Regions from separate parts of the Pseudarthrobacter sp. fls2-241-R2A-168 genome, predicted to be linked through region 3. Evidence: riboswitches for the same ligand, from Rfam matches in the RefSeq annotation. Region 3 holds a riboswitch; each other region holds the start of a gene.
What was found. Region 3 has a riboswitch for cyclic di-AMP ahead of QRN11_RS05300 (C40 family peptidase). Riboswitches for the same ligand answer to the same signal wherever they lie in the genome.

Region 1 (7,203 bases), on a different contig from region 3:
ACGGCCGCACCCGTCAGGGGCACGAGGGCCGGCTGCCCTCGGCATGTCCGGGCTATGGATCGACACCACAAGAGTAAACAAAGAAGTGTGCTATCGGCTAATTCCGAGGAAGGGACAGGCCGTGTCCGTTCGCGACGGCAGCCGCGGCCTGCCTGCTTAAACGAACACAGCCCCTGCCTTGCGGCTGGGGCTGTGTTCGGTGCTGATGCGTCCGATTAAACGGACTGCGATGTCAGAAATATCAGTTGACGCGGATGAAGACGGGGCCGGAGCCAACGTTTGCGCTGAAAACAACGGTCTGGTTGCCGTTGTAGCCGCCGTGTACCGCCTGGCCGTTACCGGCGTAGACAGCGATGTGGGCCATGCCGGCGCCGCCATCGGCGTAGTAGATCAGGTCGCCCGGCTGCGCTTCAGCAGCGCTCACGGTACGCCCCAGGGAGAGGTAGCCGGCGGGCCAGTCGTGGAAGTTGATTCCGACGGCGGCCAGGGAGTTGGTGACCAGCATGGTGCAGTCCTGCATCACGCCGAGCTGGGCGTAGGCGGCGGAAAGGATGGCTGCACCCTTGCCGGACGCGGAAGCCTGGGCTGCGGGAGCGGCAGGAGCAGCGGCCGAAGCAACCTTGGCGGTGACCTTGGGAGCAGCAACGGGCTGGGCGGCAGGAGCGGGAGCGGCTTCCTGGACCTCAACCTCGGGTTCCGGAGCTTCCACCACGGGAGCCGGAGTGGTGGTCACTGCGGGCTTCTCGAAGGAAATGGCGATGGTGGACTCAGCCGAAATCGGAGCCTCAACCGTCGATTCAACTTCCAGGTTGGAAGCCGGAGCAGAGTCACGCTGGACGTTGGTGTCTGCGGCGTTGGCTGCCAGGCCGCTGGTCAGGACCAGGCCGGAAGCGGCAGCGATCACTGCTGCCTGGCGGCCGACGCCGCCTGCGTTGTCGCCGACAGCCTTGGCAATGATGGCGAGCGAGTTGGTTTTAGTGACTTCGGCGCGATGCCGTGCGGTTGCACGAGTAGTCATCAGTTCTCTCTTTCGTATTCCCCCGTCGCCTTGTAGGCAGACAGGGGGTTTGGACGTGCCGGCATCTTGGGGGTACGCCGGCACGTCCCGAACGGGGATGTGTGATTTAGCGAAAAAAGCTTGGGGGCAAAGAAAAAGCCCTTGGACCCGGAGGTCGAAGAACTAGTTCATTGTGAAGAACGCGGAGGAGCCGGTGGCGGCTACCGCGTGCAGCAGCGTTCCCTGGGAGGGGTTCAGTGCGCTGATCATCATGCCGTTGCCAACGTAGATGCCAACGTGGGCGCCACCGTTCTGCATAACGAGGTCACCGGGCTGCGGAGTGGAGGTCGGCTTCATGGCCGTCCACGCGTTGGTGCGGGGGATGCTGATGCCGGCCTGGGCATAGACCCACTGCGTGAAGCCCGAGCAGTCCCAGCCCGTGACGGGGCTGGTGCCGCCCCATACGTACGAGTGGCCGATTCCGGTGTAGGCGATTGCGGCGATGCCCGAGGTGGAAGCAGAGGAGACAGTCTCGGCCAGCTTCTCCGTAGCGGAGGCAGCAGTACCGGTGGCAGCGTTTCCAGTTGCGGAGGCGGTGGACTGGGTGCGTACGGTCTGCACCTTGGGAGCGGCTGTGGTCTTGACCACCGGGCGCTCGAAGGACACGGTGGCAGTGGGGGCGGCAGTAACGGCAAGCGCGCTCTGGGCCGACCCGGACTCGGTGGAAGCGGAAACACCAGCGGCGTTGTCCGCGGCAGTGGCTGGCAGGCCCATGCTCAGGATCAGGCCGGAGGCAGCTGCGATGACTGCAGCCTGGCGACCAACTGTCCCGGCATTGGCACTAACGGCCTTGGACACAGTATCCAAGGGGTTGGTACGAACCGTTTGCGCACGGTGGCGCGCAGAATTATGGCGTGAAGACACGAAGGTAGCCTCTCCCAATGCCTGCGAGGTGAGCTGTCGGATTCGGATGGGAGTCACCCGGCCGCGCTGCTTCCTGGGAAGCTTTGCGACTTAACCCCAAGGCCTTTCCATGGAAAGGCCAAAATTGGTTCCCCCGCCCCTGCCAGACGATGTCATGCGAACGGACCTTGAGCGGTGGCAGAGCTAGGCAATCCGCACAAGAGCGTCAACTTCGGAAAAGTTGACGCGAGTTAGACGGTACAGCAGTTTTGAATGAATGTCACATTCAGGTCACGGCAAGTCAAGATCATCTGATAGTTCACCGTCACTTGACTAGAGCCAGCCAGTGGGATCAACCACTTCGCCGTTGACCTGGACCTCGAAGTGCAGGTGGCAGCCCGTGGAGGCTCCCGTGGTGCCGCTGAGCGCGATAACTTCCCCGCGCGATACGGTCTGCCCTTCCTTCACGCTGGAGGACGACAGGTGGTTGTAGGTGGTTTCCAGCCCGTTCCCGTGGTCGATCACAACGCGGTTCCCGCCACCGAACTGGTGCCAGCCCACAAAGGTCACGGTTCCGGTGGCGGCGGCCATAACGGAGGTGCCGCACTGCGCCACATAGTCCTGTCCGCGGTGGAAGTCGCCGGTGCCGCCGGTGATGGGGCTGACGCGGTAGCCGAAGGGCGATGCGGTGGTCATCACGGCGAGCGGAGCGCCGAGGCTGCCGGCCGAGGCGGCGCGGCTGATGGCGCCCGCCGATTGTGCACTGAGCAGCTGCTTCAGCTTGCCGTCCGGATCAGCCTGGGTCACCACGGCGGAGCGGCTGAAGTCGATCTGCGCTCCGGCTTCGGCTGAAATCTGGGGCTGGGGCGCCACGGCGGAGGCGGCAACAGGCGTAGCGCCCGAAGCATCAGTGGCCATAACGGGACTGGTGGCCGGAACCGTGACCGTAAGGACCAGGCCGGTGGCGGCAAGGGCAACGCCGGCCTTTTGGCCGATGCCGCTGGCGGACGCGAACTCGGTGATCTGGCGGAGGGGACCCCGACGGCGGCGCGCATCACGGTGGAGATCGCGGGGGCGCTCCGAGGTGATGACTTCGACAACACGCGGTGTCGAAGCGGGGCCCGCCGCGCGGCGGCGTCCCCTGGAATTCTGCATGGTCAAGAAGGGTTCCTCTCTGGAAAGCCTGCGAAGTTAGCTGTCGGATTCGGGTCAGAGAGTTCAAAGACCCGGTCCGCCGTAAGCAAGCTTCGGCACAGAGATATCCCGGGAGGGATCCTTCACTGGAAGAGGCTTGCTGCTGACGGACTTCACCCCAAGGCAGTCCCCCGCTGCCGCTTGTGGTTCCCCCGCCTCTGCCAGTTACGACTCGTGCTCCTGATCCGCTGGCAGAGCTCGGCTCCAGATCAGGTAACGCTTTAATATCAACGCTTGGTTCAACTATAGGGGCTTAAGGCCCTTAGTAACAATTCCGTTATCTTTGGGTATATGCCCCGTGATGGGGTAGTCAGCCCCTTAAGCTGCAGGCTGGCGAATGGCGACAAACACGTGCGCGGCCACCTCGGGCGGCAGTTCCAGCGCCCCTTCAATACCCGGAACCCGTACCGAAATGTAATCGCCCACCCGCTCCAGGGCCACTGCGGCGCCCGGCCGGATACCGCCCTCGTCGAGCTGGGACAGCAGTTCCGGTTCCACTTGAATGGGTTCTGCAAGCCGGCTCACAGTCACCTCTGATGCCGGACCATAGGACTTCATCGCATCCAGGAGGCTGATGGCGCCGTCGGCAAAACCCAGGGACGGCGTGCCGCCCAGGGCTGCCAGGCCGGGAATCGGATTTCCGTACGGTGATTCGGTGGGGTGGTTGAGCAACTCGTAGATGCGCCGCTCCACCCGTTCGCTCATCACATGTTCCCAGCGGCAGGCTTCGTCATGGACGTAGGCCCAGTCCAGGCCGATCACATCGGCAAGCAGGCGCTCGGCGAGCCGGTGCTTGCGCATAACCTCCGTTGCGCGCTTGCGGCCCGTTTCCGTGAGTTCCAGATGCCGGTCTCCGGAGACAACCACCAGCCCGTCCCGCTCCATCCTGCCGATGGTCTGGGAGACGGTGGGCCCGGAGTGGCGGAGCCGTTCGGCGATGCGCGCACGAAGAGCAACGATGTTCTCTTCCTCAAGCTCCAAAATGGTCCGAAGGTACATCTCCGTAGTGTCGATCAGATCCGTCATCCAGCTCAGCTCCTCGAGCGCAGTACCTTGCGTTGTCCCACCGTATCGCCTTACACCGCGACGTAGTCCGTGGAAAAGCTTAGCCTATTTTGACTTTGTCCGAATAGTTCGCACGTGTGCTACGGGGGCGTCTCATTGACTGGACTATGACGGTCCGGGTTCCCGCGGAATCAGCGCTTCAGGCAGAATGAGGAAGGCCCTGGTTGCAGTCACCGCAGACTGCCGGCCGCCAACACCCGTCCGGACCACAGTTATGTCCATGCCGAAATTGGAGCACCCGTGAGCGAAACCAGCATCACTATTCCCGCCGATCTCCTCCCCAAGGACGGACGGTTCGGCGCCGGGCCTTCCAAGGTCCGGCAGGAGCAGATTGATGCCCTGTCAGCCGCGTCAAAGGACATCCTCGGCACCTCCCACCGCCAGGCCCCGGTCAAGAACCTCGTGGGCTCCGTCCGCGAGGGACTGAGCCAGTTCTTCCGGGCACCTGAAGGGTACGAGGTAGTTCTTGGCGTGGGCGGCTCCACGGCATTCTGGGACATCGCCAGCTTCGGCCTGGTCGAGAAGAAGGCGCAGCATCTTTCCTTTGGTGAGTTCGGCTCCAAGTTTGCCGCAGCCACCAACAAGGCACCCTTCCTTGAGGCGTCCTCCATCATCAAGTCCGAGCCCGGCACCCGCCCCTCCGCGCAGGCTGAAGCCGGCGTGGACGTTTACGCCTGGCCGCAGAACGAGACCAGTACCGGCGTCTCTGCTCCCGTACAGCGCGTCTCCGGCGCGGACGAGGGCTCGCTTGTCCTGGTGGACGCCACCTCTGCTGCCGGCGGCCTGGACGTCGACGTGGCACAGAGTGACGTTTACTACTTTGCCCCGCAGAAGAACTTTGCCTCCGACGGCGGGCTGTGGCTTGGTCTGTTCTCCCCTGCCGCCCTGGAACGCGCCGCCCGGATCAAGGCCGGCGACCGCTGGATCCCCGACTTCCTGGACCTGCAGACCGCCATCGACAACTCCCGCCTGAACCAGACGTACAACACCCCCTCGCTGTCCACCCTGGTGACGCTGGATGCACAGGTGCAGTGGCTGAACTCCAACGGTGGCCTGGACTTCGCGTCCAAGCGCACCGCCGATTCCGCCGGCCGCATCTACAGCTGGGCCGAGGCTTCCGGGTTCGCCACTCCCTTCGTCACTAACCCGGACGAGCGCTCAAACGTCATCGCCACCATCGACTTCGACGAGTCCGTGGACGCAGCCGCAGTGGCCAAGGTCCTGCGCGCCAACGGCATCGTGGACACCGAGCCCTACCGCAAGCTGGGCCGCAACCAGCTCCGCATCGCAACGTTCGTGGCCATCGAGCCGGCAGATGTTTCGGCCCTGCTGGAAAGCATCGACTACGTCGTGGGCGAGCTGCGCAAGTAGCCAGGACGCTTTAACGTACGACGGCGCCGCCCGGGTTCATCCCGGACGGCGCCGTTCGTTTGTGGTCAGGAAGTCCTTGCTGCGTCGCCGGGCTGCCCGCCGTCGTCGGGCTCCCCGTCCCCGGACTCCTGGTCCTGCTCCTGTTCCCCTGCGGCCGGCCCAGCTGCTGCGTCGTCCGCCGCAGCAGGTTTCGCCGAAGCTGGCTCCTGGACCCCAGGCTCAACCTCAGCAGTTTCCTGCTCCGGTTCCTGCTCATCTTCGGGCCGGACCCGCTCCGCCCACGGAACCCATTCCGGGGCAAGGATGGAGTCCTCGGACGGCAGCAGACCCAACTCGTTGACCGTGACCACCTTGGAGCGTGAGTTCCGGGTCAGGACCGCGAACCATTGCCAGCCACCGTAGCCGGGCAGCCGGGACTCAAAAAGATGCGTCACCAGGCGGTCGCCTTCGCTCCTGGCTGCCAGGTGCCGACCAATATCCTTTGCCGCCGTAATGCCTTCGATCGCCGTCCGGGCAGTGTCCACCGCGGCGGCAAGGAAGGCGTCGGGCTTGCCGGTCCGCCATACGGGCACACCTGCACGCGGCTTGGGGCTCCGCACCGGCGCAGGCGCGGCGGCCCGTGATGCGGCGGTGGCGGTAACCGGCTCCTGCTGCTCCGGTTCCCGGGACGCGAACTCCCGGGACTCAACTGCCGGCTGCGGCTGATCAGCTTCCGAACTCATCAGGGCCTAAACGTCCAGCTCGTCGGCAACCTTACGCAGGGCGGCGGCGATGGCCTTGCCCTTGTTGCCTTCCGGGTATTTGCCTTTGGAGAGCGTTCCGGACAGGTTGTCCAGCACGCTCACCAGGTCCTGGACCAGCGGGGCAAGATCGCGGGCGCTGGGACGTTTCGCCTTGGCGATGGACGGCGTCTTATCCAGCACGCGCAGTCCCAGGGCCTGGGCACCCTTACGTCCGTCGGCGACCCCGAACTCAACGCGGGTGCCGGCCTTCAGCTCCGTGACACCCTCGGGCAGCGAGGATTTGGGCAGGAACACTTCCTGGCCGTCTTCGCCCGCAAGGAATCCGAAGCCTTTGTCCTTGTCATACCACTTGACCTTGCCGGTAGGCACGTAATCAACCTTCTTCGTTCTGACGTCTTGAGACACGGCCAGCCGTCACCGCATCCGCATTGTTGTGCGGGTTCAGGGTATGGCGGCTGAAGACCGTGTTGGTCCATATCCCTCAAGGTTATCCTGCCCGATGCCCTAATCCTGCTTTCATCGGCGCCCGGAGACGCATGCCCGCACTGTCGGACCGGGCTGTTAGCGTTACGTCCATGACTCCCTCGCGTTACCGGCGGCCCCTGACGATTTTCGCCGCGGTTATTGCCGTGCTCTCGCTGGCGGCGGTGGCTGCCGTCATGGCGTTTGCGTTCGCCGGTGCGGTAGCCCCCGCCTGGGTCACTTACACCGCGCTGTACGCGCTGCCGCTGGCGTTCCTCCTGATGCTGTTCCTTGTCCTGGACAGCGTCGCCGGGCGCCGCCGGGCAGGAAAACCGGACGGGCGGTAACGTTGGACTGATGTCCCTTATTCGCGCGCTCAGCAAGGACCTGGAGGCCCGCAGCGACGATTCGTTGCGGTCCCTGTTCGACGCGCGGCCGGACCTCATCTCCCCCGCCGTTCCCGATTTC
Region 2 (7,203 bases), on a different contig from region 3:
TAGGCGTCGTGATCGGAGTCGCGTGAGGCCAGGTGCATGGCAAGGTCCTGCACGCCAGGCAGGTGCGCGATCAGCATCAATGTGGTGACAGTGTCCGGTACATGATTGACCACGGTGAGCATGCGGAGCGCAGAAGCCGCATACAGCCCGTCCTCAAGTTTGGGCGTGGGCGCCTTGTCCCCCAGCTCGGAGCATACCCAGGTGCAGGTTTGCCGGGTGCGGAGGGCGCTGGAGCACAGGATGAAGTCGGGAACGATGTTGTGCTTGAGCAGCCAGCGCCCGGCCAGCGGTGCCTCACGATGGCCCCGTTCTTCCAAGGGGCGCTCGTGGTCAGCAACCCCGCCCGGCCAGTCCGCCTTTGCATGGCGCATAATCACAAGGCGTCGAAGATGGTGCTCACTCATGGCCCAAGCCTATAGCCAGCAAAACCAGCCGCCGTCCAGCCGCACAACGTCACGCCAAGCACGCATTTGGCTGCCAACGCGACCAAGATCCGCGCCGCATCAGGCCTCAGCCAAGATCAAGCCCACAAAAGCATGCTCGTGGTGACACGCGACCAGCCTTAAACCAGCCGCGGAGGCCTAATGCTCGGAGAGTCTGGGTGAACGCCAAAGGCGGGACATCCCGAAAGCGCCGTTGTCGCTGGGCCCCCGCCGCCCGGGTTCCCTGGCCGAGCTTGCGAGGCGAGGGAGGCGGTGGGGCGGGACGAGCGCAGGCGCCGAGGGATCGTGCCGCGAAAGCGGAAGCGCCCGCCCAAGCGGGACAGGCGCTTCAGAGTAAGAGTTAGATCGAGTATTCCGGAGCGGCCCAGACAACAACCTCGGGGTGCTCGTAGAACCGGTAGCCCTGGCCGCGGACGGTGCGCACGGTGTTGGCGAGACGGCCAAGCTTGGAGCGGAGGCGGCGGATGTGGACGTCGATGGTGCGCTCGTTGGGCACTTCTTCGGCGTTGCGCCACAGGCCTTCAAGCAGCTCGTCGCGGCCCACGGTACGGGTGCCGTTCTCCACGAGGTAGTTCAGGAGCTCGAACTCCTTGAAGGTCAGGTTCAGGGATTCGCCGTCGAGGTGTACTTCGCGGCGGGCAAGGTCGATCAGGACGCCGGAGGGGCGCGGTTCCTGCGGCTGCTGCGGCCGGGGGGTTTCGGTGCGCTGCCGGGTGTTGACGGTGGGGTCACCGAAGGTGGAACGGACGACGTCGAGCGCCGAGCCGGGCGTTCCGGCGGGGGCCACTGCAACCGCGGCGTAGCTCTCGGCACCGGACACCAGGGACTGGGCGTAGGCGCGGATCTCCTGTGCGAGCTTGGCGATGGAGGTACCTGCGGCGGCAGCGGTTTCCTCGTCGATGCCCATGTAGAGGACGAAGCCGCGGGCAACATTGTCGTTGGCGACCGGACGGACCGTGTTGGGTCCGGCCACGACGGGCGTGGGAGCGGTCACCGGCGCGGACTCGGCCGGGGTTACTGCGCGGAGCTGGCCGTAAGAGTTGGGGTTGTAGCCCTGGGGTGCATAGCCAGAGGCGGGGAAGCTGCTTCCGGGAGCTGAGGGTGCGAGCGATGGGCGCGGGGCGAAGCCGGGGCGGAGGCCGGAGGGCTGGCCGGCCTTGGCGGCGTTACGGACAGAAATGTGGACGTATCCGGATGCAACTGACATGGATGCTTACCTCAATGTGAATGGCCGTCATCACGGCTCGAATGCTGGGTTCCCCGCACTGAAAACTGGGGAGGGACGCCCGACGCTGGGCTGGGGGGCGAATGCCTGGAGAACTTCGAGGGGTGGGAAGGTCAGGCGTACATTCGACAACAGCGCATGTCGGCAGCAGCGGATGTGCTGGGCCAATAGTCTGCGGCTGCAGGTGCTGTTGAGTTCTTGTTCACAATGAGAGTGTGCAGCGTAACAATGCTAACTTGCAAGTAACAATGGACCGATCAGTCCGCATTATGAGACAGAATCCGGCTTTGTGGTGTAGATCACCATTCTGGCGTGCTGGCAGAACGTCATTCATTATCCAGCTCCCGGTCCCCCAGCTGCCGTTTTAGGGAACTTAATTCGGACCGGCGTCCGGTTTGCCCCCTTTTGTTCAAGTGCATGTGGAATACCAAAATCGGCAGGCCAGCGATGGTTCTTGTCCAGTGGCGCGCCGTCCCCGCGAAGAAAATTTGTCCCATCTTTCCAGGGGAGACCCGGGAATGCCTCCAAAGAAGAGTTTCAAAGTCTCTGCCCGCCCCACGCACTGTCCTACCGCAGCATCACTTCCACATCCAGCTGGCTAGGCTGGGATTCACAGCCGGGACACAGGAATCCCAAAGCCCCGGCTCAACGAGTGACCGGAGAGTTGTCCCATGGCCACACCGCACTCCATGACAAACAACCTTCCCCAGCTCTCCCACCCCGACGGATCCCCCATCCGCGCGCTGGTGGTTGATGACGAGCCGAGCCTCTCAGAACTCATGAGCATGGGCCTGCGCATGGCCGGCTGGTCCGTTGCTGTGGCAGCGGACGGGCCGGAAGCAGTGAAGCTTGCCAAGGACTTCCGCCCGGACGTCCTGGTCCTGGACGTTATGCTGCCCGGATTCGACGGCGTTGAGCTGCTGGGAAGGATCCGCACCTTCGCACCCGAGGTCCCGGCACTGTTCCTGACAGCCAAGGACGCAGTGCAGGACCGGATCGTGGGCCTGGCAGCCGGCGGTGACGATTACGTCACCAAGCCGTTCAGCATGGAGGAAGTCCTCCTGCGGCTGCACCGCCTGGTCCAGCGTTCCGGGGTGGCCGCCATGGATACGGCTGAGCTGGTGGTGGGCGACCTCGTCCTGAACATCGACACCCGCGAGGTGAGCCGGGCGGGCGAGGAACTCCAGCTCACAGCCACCCAATTCGCATTGCTCCGTTACCTGATGGAAAACCCCAAGCGGGTCATAAGTAAGGCGCAGATCCTGGACCGGGTCTGGGATTACGACTTCGGTGGCCAGGCCAACATCGTGGAGCTGTACATCTCCTACCTGCGCAAGAAGGTGGATGCGGTGCATCCGCCCATGATCCACACGGTGCGCGGGGCCGGATACGTCATCAAGCCAGCGGAGTAGGCGCCATGGCCTTACAACAGGCTGCGTCCCAGCGCCGGAGCTGGCTGAAGCCGAACACCTGGCACCTGCGCACCCGCCTCATCCTCCTTGCCATGACCCTGCTGATCGCCATCTGCGGCGCCGTGGGTGTGGTCAGCTACGCCTCCATGGACGCGTTCCTCACCCGCCAGCTTGATGACCAGCTCAGCCAGGCGGCGGAGCGGTCGAACGATCCGGGCCGGCCTCCCATGGGCGGCTTCAAAGGCCGGGATCCACTGGACGCCCGCGGCCAGAGTGTGGGCACCCTGAACGCCCGCATCCTCAACGGACAAGTCAACAGCGCCGGGTTCCTGGCCTCGGACACCACCCGCTCGCCACTGTCCGCCGAGGACAAGCAGGCCCTGCTGGCTTTGGCCACAGATGCACAGCCGGTGGACCGCACCCTCTCCAACGGCGACTACCGGTTGACAGCCGCGAAGACGGACTTCGGCGACGTGTTGGTGACCGGGCTCCCCCTCGCTGGCAAGGAAAGTACGCTCACTTCCCTCGTTTGGACCTTTGTGTTCGTATCCCTGGGCGGTCTGCTGCTGATCGGGCTGGCAGGAACAGTGCTGATCCGGCGCACCATGAAGCCGCTCGAGCAGCTGTCAGAGGTGGCCACGCGCGTTTCGCAGCTGCCGCTGGACGCCGGCGAGGTGGCACTCGCGGTGCGCGTCCCGCCGTCGAACTCCAACCCTGGAACGGAAGTGGGCAGCGTGGGCCACGCGCTCAACCTCATGCTGGACAACGTGGCCAACGCGCTGCAGGCGCGGCAGAAGAGCGAAACCAAGGTGCGGCAGTTTGTGGCCGATGCCTCGCACGAGCTGCGTACTCCCCTCACGGCCATCCGCGGCTACACGGAACTGATGCGGATGACCGAGAACTTCACCCCCGACGGCGAAAAGTCGCTGGCGCGCGTGCAGAGCCAGTCTGAGCGCATGACCGCCCTGGTGGAAGACCTGCTGCTGCTGGCCCGGCTCGATGAGGGCCAGCCGCTCAAGCTCAGCGGGGTGGATCTCACGCAGCTTGTGATCGAGGGCGTCAGCGACGAAAAGGTGATGGCCCCGGGCCACAACTGGCGGCTGGAGCTTCCCGAGGAGCCCGTGGTGGTCAACGGCGATGCCTCTCAGCTGCGCCAGGTCCTGATGAACCTGCTCTCCAACGCACGCAAACACACTCCCGCCGGAACCACTGTGGTCACCGGGGTGTGCACGTCGTCTGAGGGCGCGGCGGTAGTAACGGTAACGGACGACGGCGGCGGGATCCCTGCGGAGTTCGTGGACCACGTCTTCTCGCGCTTCGCCCGCGCAGACGCGGCCCGGAAGGGCGCGTCCGGCCAGTCCGGGGCCGCCGTTGCCGAAGGCACCAGCGGGCTGGGCTTGTCCATCGTGGAATCCATCGTCGAGGCCCACGGCGGCAGGGTAACGGTGACGTCACAGCCAGGGCGCACCCAGTTTGCCCTGCAGCTCCCCCTTCATTCGCTTTCGTAGCAAAGCGACGCGCCGCCGTCGTGATCTCTGTTACCAAAATGTGACTTAAGCGCCGGACTCCTGTACCGTCGATTGGGTGAGGTTCCTGATCGGGAACCCATATCCGGATGACGCCAAGCTCTGCCGCTTCCCGGATTCCGCTTGAGCAACGGCAGAGGCGGGGGACCCACCGTCCCGGGCAATGAGTGCCCTTGGGGTTAAGCACGCACGTGAATTTTTCCGTGCGGCCGGATGCCCTCATCCGAACCCGACAGCTAACTCCGCAGGTGTGAGAGGCGATTCATCATGTCCAAATTCCTGGTTAAACCGCGCCCGAAATCCGGGTCTGCACCCCACGCCGGACGCAAAGCCGGCAAGTTTCCCTTCATCGGCAAGCGCGCCGCTGTCTTCGCCGCATCCGCTGCACTCCTGGTAGGAGTCGGGGCGGCCGGACAGGCTACCGAGTCAAGCATCAGGGTTGCCGCCACCGAAACCCAGGCCGCCGAGGCCCAGTCCAACCTCAGCATCGAAAAGAGCGAAATCCGGGCCAACCCGGCACCGGCCCCCGCTGCTGAGGAGATTGCCGTGGCCCCGCAGGCGGCAGAGCCCGCACCGGCACCCGCTGCCGAACCGGCATCAGCGCCCGCAGCCGAAGCGGCACCGGCACCGGCTCCCGAGCCGGCCGCGGCTCCTGCTGCCGCTCCTGAGCCGGCCCCCGCACCTGAGCCGGCCCCCGCCGTCGCGGTCAACGACCCCGCCGGCGCCCAGGCTTACGCCGCCGGGCAGCTTGCCAGCTACGGCTGGGCGCCGGACCAGATGCAGTGCTTGGTAACCCTGTGGGACAAGGAATCCGACTGGACCACCACGGCTACAAACGCCAGCAGCGGCGCGTACGGCATCGTCCAGTCCCTGCCTGCTGAAAAGATGGCCAGCGCCGGTCCGGACTACCTGACGAACTACCGTACGCAGATCAACTGGGGCCTGAACTACATCCAGGAGCGCTACCAGTCCCCGTGTGGTGCGCTGAATTTCCACCTCTCCCACAACTGGTACTGAGTCCACAACTGGTACCGAGCACTCGGTGATCAATGCCCCATGGCGCGCGCCGTATCCGTGGGAGTGGCAAAAGGCCCGGCATACTGTGACCCATGAAGTTCACCACCACCATCCAAGGCAGCGGAAACAAGACCGGCATCGAAGTTCCCGATGAGGTCCTCGCGGCCTTGGACGCGGGCAAACGGCCGCCCGTAGTGGTGACCATCAACGGCAGGAGCTACCGCAGCAGCATCGCGGTGATGGGTGGCCAGAACCTCATTTCGCTCAGCGCAGCCAACCGCGAATTCGTTGGCGTTTCGGCTGGGGACACAGTTGACGTGGTCATCGAGCTCGACACCCAACCCCGCGTGGTTGAAGTCCCCGAAGACCTTGCCGCTGCGATGGCGGCGGAACCGGCCGCCCTGCAGTTCTACGCGACGCTGAGCTACAGCGCCCAGCGACGGTACGTGGAGCCGCTGGCCGACGCCAAGACGCCGGAAACGCGGTCGCGGCGTATCGCCAAGGTGGTAGCCGACCTTAAAGCCGGAAAGAAATGACTGTCCGGCCCGCCTCGTCCTGACTCGTCCGGACGGTGACAGCACTGTAATCCGCTACGTGCAGGACGCCTGCGGGCAGCGGGCCGGTGTTGGGTCCCACGGCCACCGTGCGGATTCCGGCGGCCACCCCTGCGGCGATTCCTGCTGGAGCGTCTTCGAACACCACGGCGTCCGCCGGGTCCACGCCAAGGTTGGCGGCGGCCTTCAGGTATCCCTCCGGATCGGGCTTGCCGCGGGTCACCCGTTCAGCTGTGACTGCTACGGCCGGCATGGGCAGGCCGGCTGCTTCCATTCGGATGCCAGCCAGGACGAGGTCAGCGGACGTGACCAGGGCGACGGCGTCCGCCGGCAGGGCTGCCAGCAACCGGGCAGCACCGGGCAGGGCCACAATCCCTTCGGTCCGGACGCGTTCCATCGCCCCGAGTTCGGCCGTCAGTGCCGGCACGTCAGCACCCTCAGGAGCAAACCGGGTGACAGTATCGCGTGCCTGGACGCCGTGCGAGGTGCGGAGAATCTCCTCCAGGTCCAGCCCGTAGCGCGCGGCGAATTCACCCCAGACCTGCTCCACCACCGCGGTCGAATCCACCAGGGTGCCGTCCATGTCAAAGAGCACGGCGCGGCACGTCAGGTTCCGGATTCCAGCAGGGGTGGAGGTTCCAGCAGGGGTGGAGGCAGCCATAGTTCCCATTCTGCCGGTAGATCTCAGCTTTCGCGGCCCGGGATGTACTGGACCGCCCACTTGTTGCCGTCGGGATCGGCAAAGTACACGAAGTGGCCCCATTCCTGCACGTCCACGTCGCTGACGTCCACTCCGTTGTCCTTCAGGTGCTTGTGGGCCGCGTGGATATCGTTGACCACCAGTTGGAGGTTCGACCCGGAGCCGGGAGGCGCGTCCGTAAGCCCTTCCCCAATGCAGATCGAGCAGGCCGAGCCGCGGGGGGTCAGCTGGACAAAGCGGATGGAGTCCGAGGGACGCTCATCAAAGTCCGGGTTGAATCCCACCTTGTTGACGTAGAAATCCTTGGCGCGGTCCACGTCCGATAC
Region 3 (7,203 bases):
CGGTGCGGCCTCTTCCCTGGAGCTTGATCCAGTCACCAGCGGCCAGCCGGACAGCTATCCCGGTGCCGCGGAGAATAACCCGGACCGCTGGCAGGAGGATCCGCTGCTCCAGGAGGAAGTCTCCGGCGAGGAGGAGGATTTCCTGAGTGATCAAACGCTGCGGGACGACATGGCGGCAACCCGCGACGGCGCCGGCAACGAGCAGGTGCCGGCGGCTACTCCCACCCTGGGAGAAGCGGTGGCTGACGTGGATTTCGGCGAAGATCCCACGGGCCGGGAAGCCGACGCCAGCGACGACCAGGAAAACTTCGGCGGGTCGCCACTCAGTGAGTTTGAGCCTGACGACCTTGAACGCTGAGGGAGCCGGTATACCCCCCACCTGATGAATAGGGGCTCCTGCCTCTGGCCCGGGGATAAAACGGGGTTAAACTAATAAGCCCACTGATGAATATCAGTTTCGGCAGGATCAAGACTGAAGGAGTTTCGCATGAACTTGGGAAGCAGGATCAGGAACGCCGCTGAACGATTCGCAGGCAGGAGCGGCACGGGCGGGACGGTCCGGGGCCGCGGGATGAACACCACCGGACGGACGCCCAACTCCGCCGGTGCCATGGGCGCCAGGTCCGGTGGCATGGCCCATCGCATCATGGGAATGTTCAGGCGGCACTGAGCCACCAGCATGAACGCTACGAGCATGAGCCAAAAGCAGGTCCCGGGCCTTCCCGGAACCTGCTTTTGGTTTGTCAAACGCCATGCGTGAACTCGTTGTCCTGGGCACTGCATCGCAGGTTCCCACCCGGACCCGGAACCATAACGGCTACCTGCTGCGCTGGGACGGTGACGGGCTGCTCTTCGATCCCGGCGAGGGAACCCAGCGCCAGATGATTTATGCCGGCGTCCCAGCCTCCTCGATCACCCGCATCTGCCTCACCCACGTCCACGGTGACCATTGCTACGGCCTGCCCGGCGTGCTTTCCCGCATGGCATTGGACGGCGTGGCGCACCCGGTCCATCTCCACTATCCCGCATCCGGCGAGGACGTGGTCCGCGCCCTCGTGTCAGTCAGTTCGCCCGGCATCGACCTGCGCCTCCACCCCCATGCCGGAAGCGCAACTGTGGCCGACGGGCTGGAGATCCAGCCGCTGAAGCACCGCATCGAAACTTATGGCTACCGGCTCACAGAGCCCGACGGCCGCACGCTGCTTCCGGACCGCCTCGCCGCTGCCGGTATCCGGGGCCCGGACGTGGGCCGGCTGCAGCGCAACGGCAGCCTGACCGGCGTCCGCCTCAGCGATGTGAGCGTTCCCCGGCGCGGCCAACGCTTTGCCTTCGTGATGGACACCGCGCCCTGTGAGGGGGCAGAAGACCTGGCCGACGGCGCGGACCTCCTCGTCGCCGAGTCAACCTTCAGCGACGACGACGCCGCGCTCGCCGGCCAATACCGCCACCTCACCGCCGGACAGGCCGGGGAATTGGCCGGCCGCGCCGGGGCCGGCACCCTGGTGCTGACCCACTTTTCGTCACGGTACGACGACGTCACCCTGCTCGCTGCGCAGGCAAACGCACGTGCCGCGCAGGTGAGGGTGGTAGCTGCCCACGACCTGCAGCGGGTACCTCTTCCCGAACGGCGGCGCTGGCCTGACCCGGCGCCGCGGACACGGGAAGGGCCCGGGAGCTCATTGCCAAACAAAACCATGGGGTAGAAAGTGAATTATCGGGTGTTCTTCACGTGATTCGACGCCGCGGAAAACACACCACGAGGGAAGGCTTGAAGAATGACAGCTGCTGCTGAATCAACGATCACTTTTGACGGGCGGTTTGCCCGGGAATTGTCGGAACTGGCTGTTCCCTGGCAGGCAGAGGAAGCGCCGGACCCCAAGCTTCTTGTCCTTAATGAGCAACTGGCCGCTGAACTTGGGCTGGACGCTGAATACCTCCGGTCATCGGAGGGCGTCAAGCTCCTCCTGGGAAACCACATCCCGGACGGGGCCACGCCGGTGGCACAGGCCTACGCCGGCCACCAGTTTGGCGGATACTCACCCCTGCTGGGCGACGGCCGGGCGCTCCTGCTCGGCGAGGTGACGGATGTGCACGGCCGGCTCCGCGATATCCACCTGAAAGGTTCCGGCCGTACGCCCTTCGCCCGGGCAGGCGACGGGCGTGCCGTCGTCGGGCCCATGCTGCGGGAGTACCTGGTGAGCGAGGCGATGTACGCCTTGGGCATCCCCACCACAAGGTCCCTTGCCGTCACGGCCACCGGCCGCCCGGTCCGCCGCGACACCATGCTTCCCGGAGCAGTCCTGGCGAGGGTGGCCAGCAGCCATCTGCGGGTGGGAAGCTTCCAGTACGCGCGGGCCACCGACAATATGGACCTTTTACGCCGCCTCGCCGATCATGCCATCAGCCGGCATTACCCCGCCGCTGCCCGGGCCGACAACCCCTACCTCGCCCTCTTCGAAGGGGTGGTGGCTGCGCAGGCCACACTGCTGGCCCAATGGATGCTGGTGGGCTTCGTCCATGGCGTGATGAATACAGACAACATGACCATTTCCGGGGAAACCATCGACTACGGGCCGTGCGCGTTTATGGATGCCTTCAACCCGGCCGCGGTCTACAGCTCCATCGACGTTGGCGGCCGTTACGCCTACGCCAACCAGCCCGTTATGGCTGAATGGAACCTCGCCCGCCTCGCCGAGGCAATGCTGCCGCTCATCAATGAAGACCAGGAACAGGCCGTAGCCCCCGCAGTGGAGGCATTGGGCGGGTTCCGCCGCCAGTACAGCGACGCCTGGTTCGCCGGTATGAAAACAAAGCTGGGAATCAGGGAAAGTCCTGCGGGGAGCCCTGAGGCGGAAGAAGCCTCGGAGCTCGTGGACGGTGTGATCGCCATCCTCAAGGACGGGCCGGTGGACTACACACGGTTCTTCCGGAACCTCGGGCACGCAGCGCGGGGAAACTCCCGCCCCGCCCGAAGCATGGTCCTGGATCTCGCCGCCTTCGACGCCTGGGCAGAACGGTGGCTGGCCCTGAAACCCGACGCCGGCCTGATGGACCGGGTCAATCCTGTCTACATTCCGCGCAACCACTTAGTTGAAGAAGCGCTCGCCGCGGCAACGGACGGCGATGTTGGTCCCTTCAACCGGCTCGTGGAGGTGGTCCGTGACCCGTACCGGGAACGGTCGGGGCTGGAGCGTTACGCCGAGGGAGCGCCGGAGGACTTCGGCAGCTACCAGACGTTCTGCGGCACCTGAGGACGGCGGACCCGGCAAAAACGAAACAGGGGCGGCAGGTGGGTAACCGCCTGCCGCCCCTGTCCGGGTGGTGTCGCCTAAGCTACGCGGACGAAGGAAGCGCCCGGGAGCCAGCTGATGGAGTGGACCTCGGTCTTGAAACCGTCCACGCCGCCGCTGACAACCTGGCCGTTGCCGGCGTACACACCAACGTGGCCGGCAGTGATCACAAGGTCACCGGCAGCGGGGGAGCCCACCACGGAGCCGTACTGGTAGAACTGGCCGGGAGCCAGGTCGCCAACAGACTTGCCCACGCTGCGCAGGGCCTTCTCCACCATGGCGGTGCAGTCCTGCTGGATGCCAACCTGGCCGTAGGCCGATGCCAGGATCGAAGCGCCGGCGCCCGAACCCGTGGCAGCTGCCGGAGCTGAAGCGTACGAAACATTCACTCCGGTGTTGGCCGGAGCCGCGGCAACGGCAGTCTGGACGGGGGCAGGAGCAGCGGCCGCCTGGACGGGGGCCGGAGCAGCTGCAACATAGCCGGCGCCCGGAATCTGGATCTGGTCGCCGGGGAAGATGATCGTGGAGATCGCCAGGCCGTTGGCGGCCAGTACATCGTTGAGGCTGACGCCGTAGGCGGCGGAGATGCCGCCCAGGGTGTCACCCGAAACCACGGTGTGGACGTTGGCGGCAGCTGCTGCCGGTGCAGCCACGGCAGCTGCGGGTGCCACGGACGCCTGGGTGTTAGTGGTCCCGGTGGTGTCCGGTCCGGTTACGCCTGCGTGGGCCGGGGCGCCCACACCGAAGGCAATGCCGGAAGCTGCTGCTACGGCCAGGGCCGGGCGGCCAAGCGACTTGGCGGATACAGCCAAGCCCTGGAGCGCGATTGAGCGGGCCGGAGTCGCGCGGTGACGGGCGGTGATGGAATTTTTTGACACGTTTGATCGCCTCTCCCATGCCTGCGGGGTGAGCTGTCGGGTTCGGGTTGGAGATACCCGGCCGGTAGCGGCTCCGGACGGAACGGAAGGCGCTATCGACTTAACCCCAAGGCCTCGCATGAGGCCGCGGAAAGGTGGTTCCCCCGTCCCTGCCAGCTGGAAACGATTGAATCCCGGGTCAGCGGCAGGGCTCGGCATGCTGAGGGGAATGTCCCGTCTGGGAGGGACACCTGAAGACCATAACCTGCCAGCCTGCCGATTGTCACATTTGAATAACATACGAGCGGCTTCTCTCGTATTCCGCAAATGACTGGAGGTTCTTTGCATAGCGGGCTGACCACGGAAGATAGGCGCGCCGGCGCGGAGTGCATGAGGTTCGTCACAAAGTAATAAAACGTGCTGCTGGCACCAGCCGAAGCGGCGCTCGTGGGCAGCACACGGCAGAGCTTTGGGCCGGCTGCGCGTGTGTGGCGTTCGATCTCTGGGTAGGGGTTCACCATTCCAGATTGCATAACGATGTCAGCACGCCAGCCTTCAACTGAAGGTTGAGAGCTGTATGCTTCCGAACTATGTCTCGGTTCGTTATCAAAGCCCGCCTGCCCCTGCCTGCGGCGCTGCTGGCCCTTGCCCTTGCGGGTACGGTTTGGCTCGGTCCGGCCGGGGCGGCGGACCAGGATCCGGCGGGTGATTACCCCTCCTGGGAGGACGTCCAGCAGGCAAAGCTGACGGAATCCGGCACCGCAGAGGAAATCAACAGGATCAGTGGCCTGCTGGCTGGCCTGCAGGCCCAATCCGAGTCCCTGGGGACAGCGGCCGTCCAGTCAGCGGCGGAGTATGCCGTCACCGATTCTGCGCTTCAGGCGGCCAGCGCAAAAGTGGAGACCCTCACCGCCCAGGTTTCCCAAGCAAACACCGAGCTGTCCCGGCACCGGAAGGACCTGGGCGCCCTCGCGGCCCAGTCCTATAAAACCGGCGGCACCACCATGGGATTCTTTGTTGCCCTCGATGCGATCCAGACCAACAGCGTCCAGGGTCTGAACGTGGTGCGCATCGTGGGTGACAAGACGGCAGCGCTGGTGGCCAGGGCCGAATCCGCCGGCAGGGTGGCGTCCTCGTTGGCTGCCCAGGAGAGCGCCGCCAAAGCCGAACGTGAGCGGCTGTCCCTGCAAGCCAAAGCGAAGCTGGACGCCGCCCGGTCCGCGCAGGAGGCGATGGCGCGCCAAGTGGCCGAAAGCCAGAAGCGCAGCGAGGAGCTGACAGCGCAACTTGCCTCCCTCAAGGGCACGACGGCGGCAGTTGAGGGCGCGTACCGGCAGGGCCAGGCGGCGCAGGCTGCCTACGAGGCAGCGCAGGCGGCAAAACGCGCCGCAGCCGCTGAACAGGCCCGCCTGCAGGCAGAGGCGGCAGCCAGGGCGGCCGCCGCGGCTGCCGCCCGCCCGCAGGCTCCAGCCGTCCCGGCGCCGGCAAATCCAGCACCCCCGAACCCCGCACCACCCGCAAATCCAGCACCCGCGAACCCCGCACCCGCCAACCCGGCGCCGGCGAATCCTGCTCCCGCACCCCAACTGCCGGTCGCACCCGTCCCGCCGCCCGTCGTCGTGCCGTCAGTTCCAGGCGGTGCCGTCAATGACCCCGCAGGGGCCAAAAGCTACGCCTCGGGGCGGCTGGGCGCGTACGGCTGGGGCCAGGACCAGTTCCTGTGCCTCGCCCAGCTCTGGACCAAGGAATCGAACTGGCTGACAACGGCCACCAACCCCTACTCCGGTGCTTATGGAATAGCCCAGGCGCTGCCGCCCGGCAAATACTCCAGCGCCGGCAGCGACTGGCTCACCAGCTACCGCACCCAGGTCGATTGGGGCCTGGGCTACATCCGCGGCCGGTACGGCTCGCCGTGCGGGGCCCGGAACCATTCGGTGGCCAACAACTGGTACTGACCGGCGCGCTAGGCTTTTCCCATGCCTGACTTCGAACGGTTCCGGATCCTGCTCGAGGAGGAGCGGGCGCGGAAAGTGGCGCTGCTTCCGGCCCTCCGCGCCGACATCGCTTCGGCCAACTCCGCCCGCCAGGATTCCAACGTGGACGACGAACATGATCCCGAAGGCTCCACCATCGCCTTCGAACTCTCCCAGGCGTCGGCGCTTCTCAAGCAGAGCAGCGCCGGGCTGGACCAGGTTGACGCCGCCCTGGCCAGGATCGCCGACGGCACCTACGGGACCTGCGCCGTCTGCGGCGAAGCCATCGCCGAAGGAAGGCTGGAGGCCCGCCCCTGGACGCCGTTCTGCATCAGGCACGCGTCGGCAGGCCGCACCCGATGAGTGCGGGGGATCTGGTGGCTGCTGCTGCCGGGTTTGTTGACCGCACCCTGCAGAATGAGGGTGCCTGGTACCGGGCGGACGACGTCGAGGGCAGGCTGGGCGGGGAGCTCGCCTCGTACGGGTCTTCCGTCGGCGCCGTCCGCGGAACCATCCGGGATGCGCTGCGCAAGTACAAGGACCTCGACCACGACTCCGTGGTGCAGCTGGCGTCCGCGCTGTGGGGCCAGCCAGGGCCCGGCTCCCGCGCAGTCTATGAGCGCAGGCTCGCCGCAGTGGTGCTGCTGCAAACCAAAGCGGCGCTGCTGCGCCATTCCGACCTGACCCGGATCGAGGGCTTTATTCGGTCCGCCGGAACAAGGGAACTGGTTGACCCGCTGCTCGCGGACGTGGTGGCCCCCTTCCTGGCGCGGCTCAACGGCCGTGACCGCCAGCGGGCCGCCGTTGTTCTGGCCCGGTGGCGGACAGACCCGGATCCGCAGTTACGCCACGCGGCCGCATTCCTCGAGCAACAGTCCGCACCCCAAGCCCCACCACAAGGAGACACCCGTGAACGATCCCTATGACCTGGAACGCTTTGTTGCCGCACAAAACAGCGGTGGAACCTACGACCAGGCACTCGCCGAACTGCAGGTGGGCAACAAGACCGGACACTGGATGTGGTTCGTTTTTCCCCAGGTGGCGGGGCTGGGGCACAGCGACACTTCCCGCCGGTACGCCATC

Region 1: another riboswitch for cyclic di-AMP. It lies ahead of QRN11_RS07985 (M23 family metallopeptidase); the one in region 3 lies ahead of QRN11_RS05300 (C40 family peptidase).
Region 2: another riboswitch for cyclic di-AMP. It lies ahead of QRN11_RS21065 (aggregation-promoting factor C-terminal-like domain-containing protein); the one in region 3 lies ahead of QRN11_RS05300 (C40 family peptidase).

What each region holds. Positions count from the first base shown of each region.
Region 1 covers NZ_JARVSG010000010.1:203,066-210,268, forward strand. Annotated here, with positions in the region: gene QRN11_RS07975 (NlpC/P60 family protein) at 242-1,018, opposite strand; gene QRN11_RS07980 (C40 family peptidase) at 1,181-1,855, opposite strand; cyclic di-AMP (ydaO/yuaA leader) riboswitch at 1,926-2,086, opposite strand; gene QRN11_RS07985 (M23 family metallopeptidase) at 2,234-3,055, opposite strand; cyclic di-AMP (ydaO/yuaA leader) riboswitch at 3,066-3,277, opposite strand; gene QRN11_RS07990 (iron-dependent transcriptional repressor DtxR) at 3,413-4,120, opposite strand; gene serC (phosphoserine transaminase) at 4,400-5,530, shown strand; gene QRN11_RS08000 (DUF3027 domain-containing protein) at 5,596-6,252, opposite strand; gene QRN11_RS08005 (cold-shock protein) at 6,259-6,642, opposite strand; gene QRN11_RS08010 (hypothetical protein) at 6,849-7,082, shown strand; gene QRN11_RS08015 (helicase-associated domain-containing protein) at 7,093-7,203, shown strand, end outside.
Region 2 covers NZ_JARVSG010000047.1:5,867-13,069, reverse strand. Annotated here, with positions in the region: gene QRN11_RS21085 (SixA phosphatase family protein) at 1-404, opposite strand, end outside; gene QRN11_RS21080 (winged helix-turn-helix domain-containing protein) at 784-1,650, opposite strand; gene QRN11_RS21075 (response regulator transcription factor) at 2,340-3,080, shown strand; gene QRN11_RS21070 (sensor histidine kinase) at 3,086-4,588, shown strand; cyclic di-AMP (ydaO/yuaA leader) riboswitch at 4,707-4,868, shown strand; gene QRN11_RS21065 (aggregation-promoting factor C-terminal-like domain-containing protein) at 4,874-5,623, shown strand; gene QRN11_RS21060 (YdeI/OmpD-associated family protein) at 5,716-6,159, shown strand; gene QRN11_RS21055 (HAD-IA family hydrolase) at 6,140-6,838, opposite strand; gene QRN11_RS21050 (glyoxalase superfamily protein) at 6,862-7,203, opposite strand, start outside.
Region 3 covers NZ_JARVSG010000007.1:19,060-26,262, forward strand. Annotated here, with positions in the region: gene QRN11_RS05280 (hypothetical protein) at 1-358, shown strand, start outside; gene QRN11_RS05285 (hypothetical protein) at 488-670, shown strand; gene QRN11_RS05290 (ribonuclease Z) at 753-1,703, shown strand; gene QRN11_RS05295 (protein adenylyltransferase SelO) at 1,776-3,251, shown strand; gene QRN11_RS05300 (C40 family peptidase) at 3,329-4,168, opposite strand; cyclic di-AMP (ydaO/yuaA leader) riboswitch at 4,172-4,336, opposite strand; gene QRN11_RS05305 (coiled-coil domain-containing protein) at 4,738-6,102, shown strand; gene QRN11_RS05310 (TraR/DksA family transcriptional regulator) at 6,124-6,483, shown strand; gene QRN11_RS05315 (DNA alkylation repair protein) at 6,480-7,046, shown strand; gene QRN11_RS05320 (DUF1810 domain-containing protein) at 7,030-7,203, shown strand, end outside.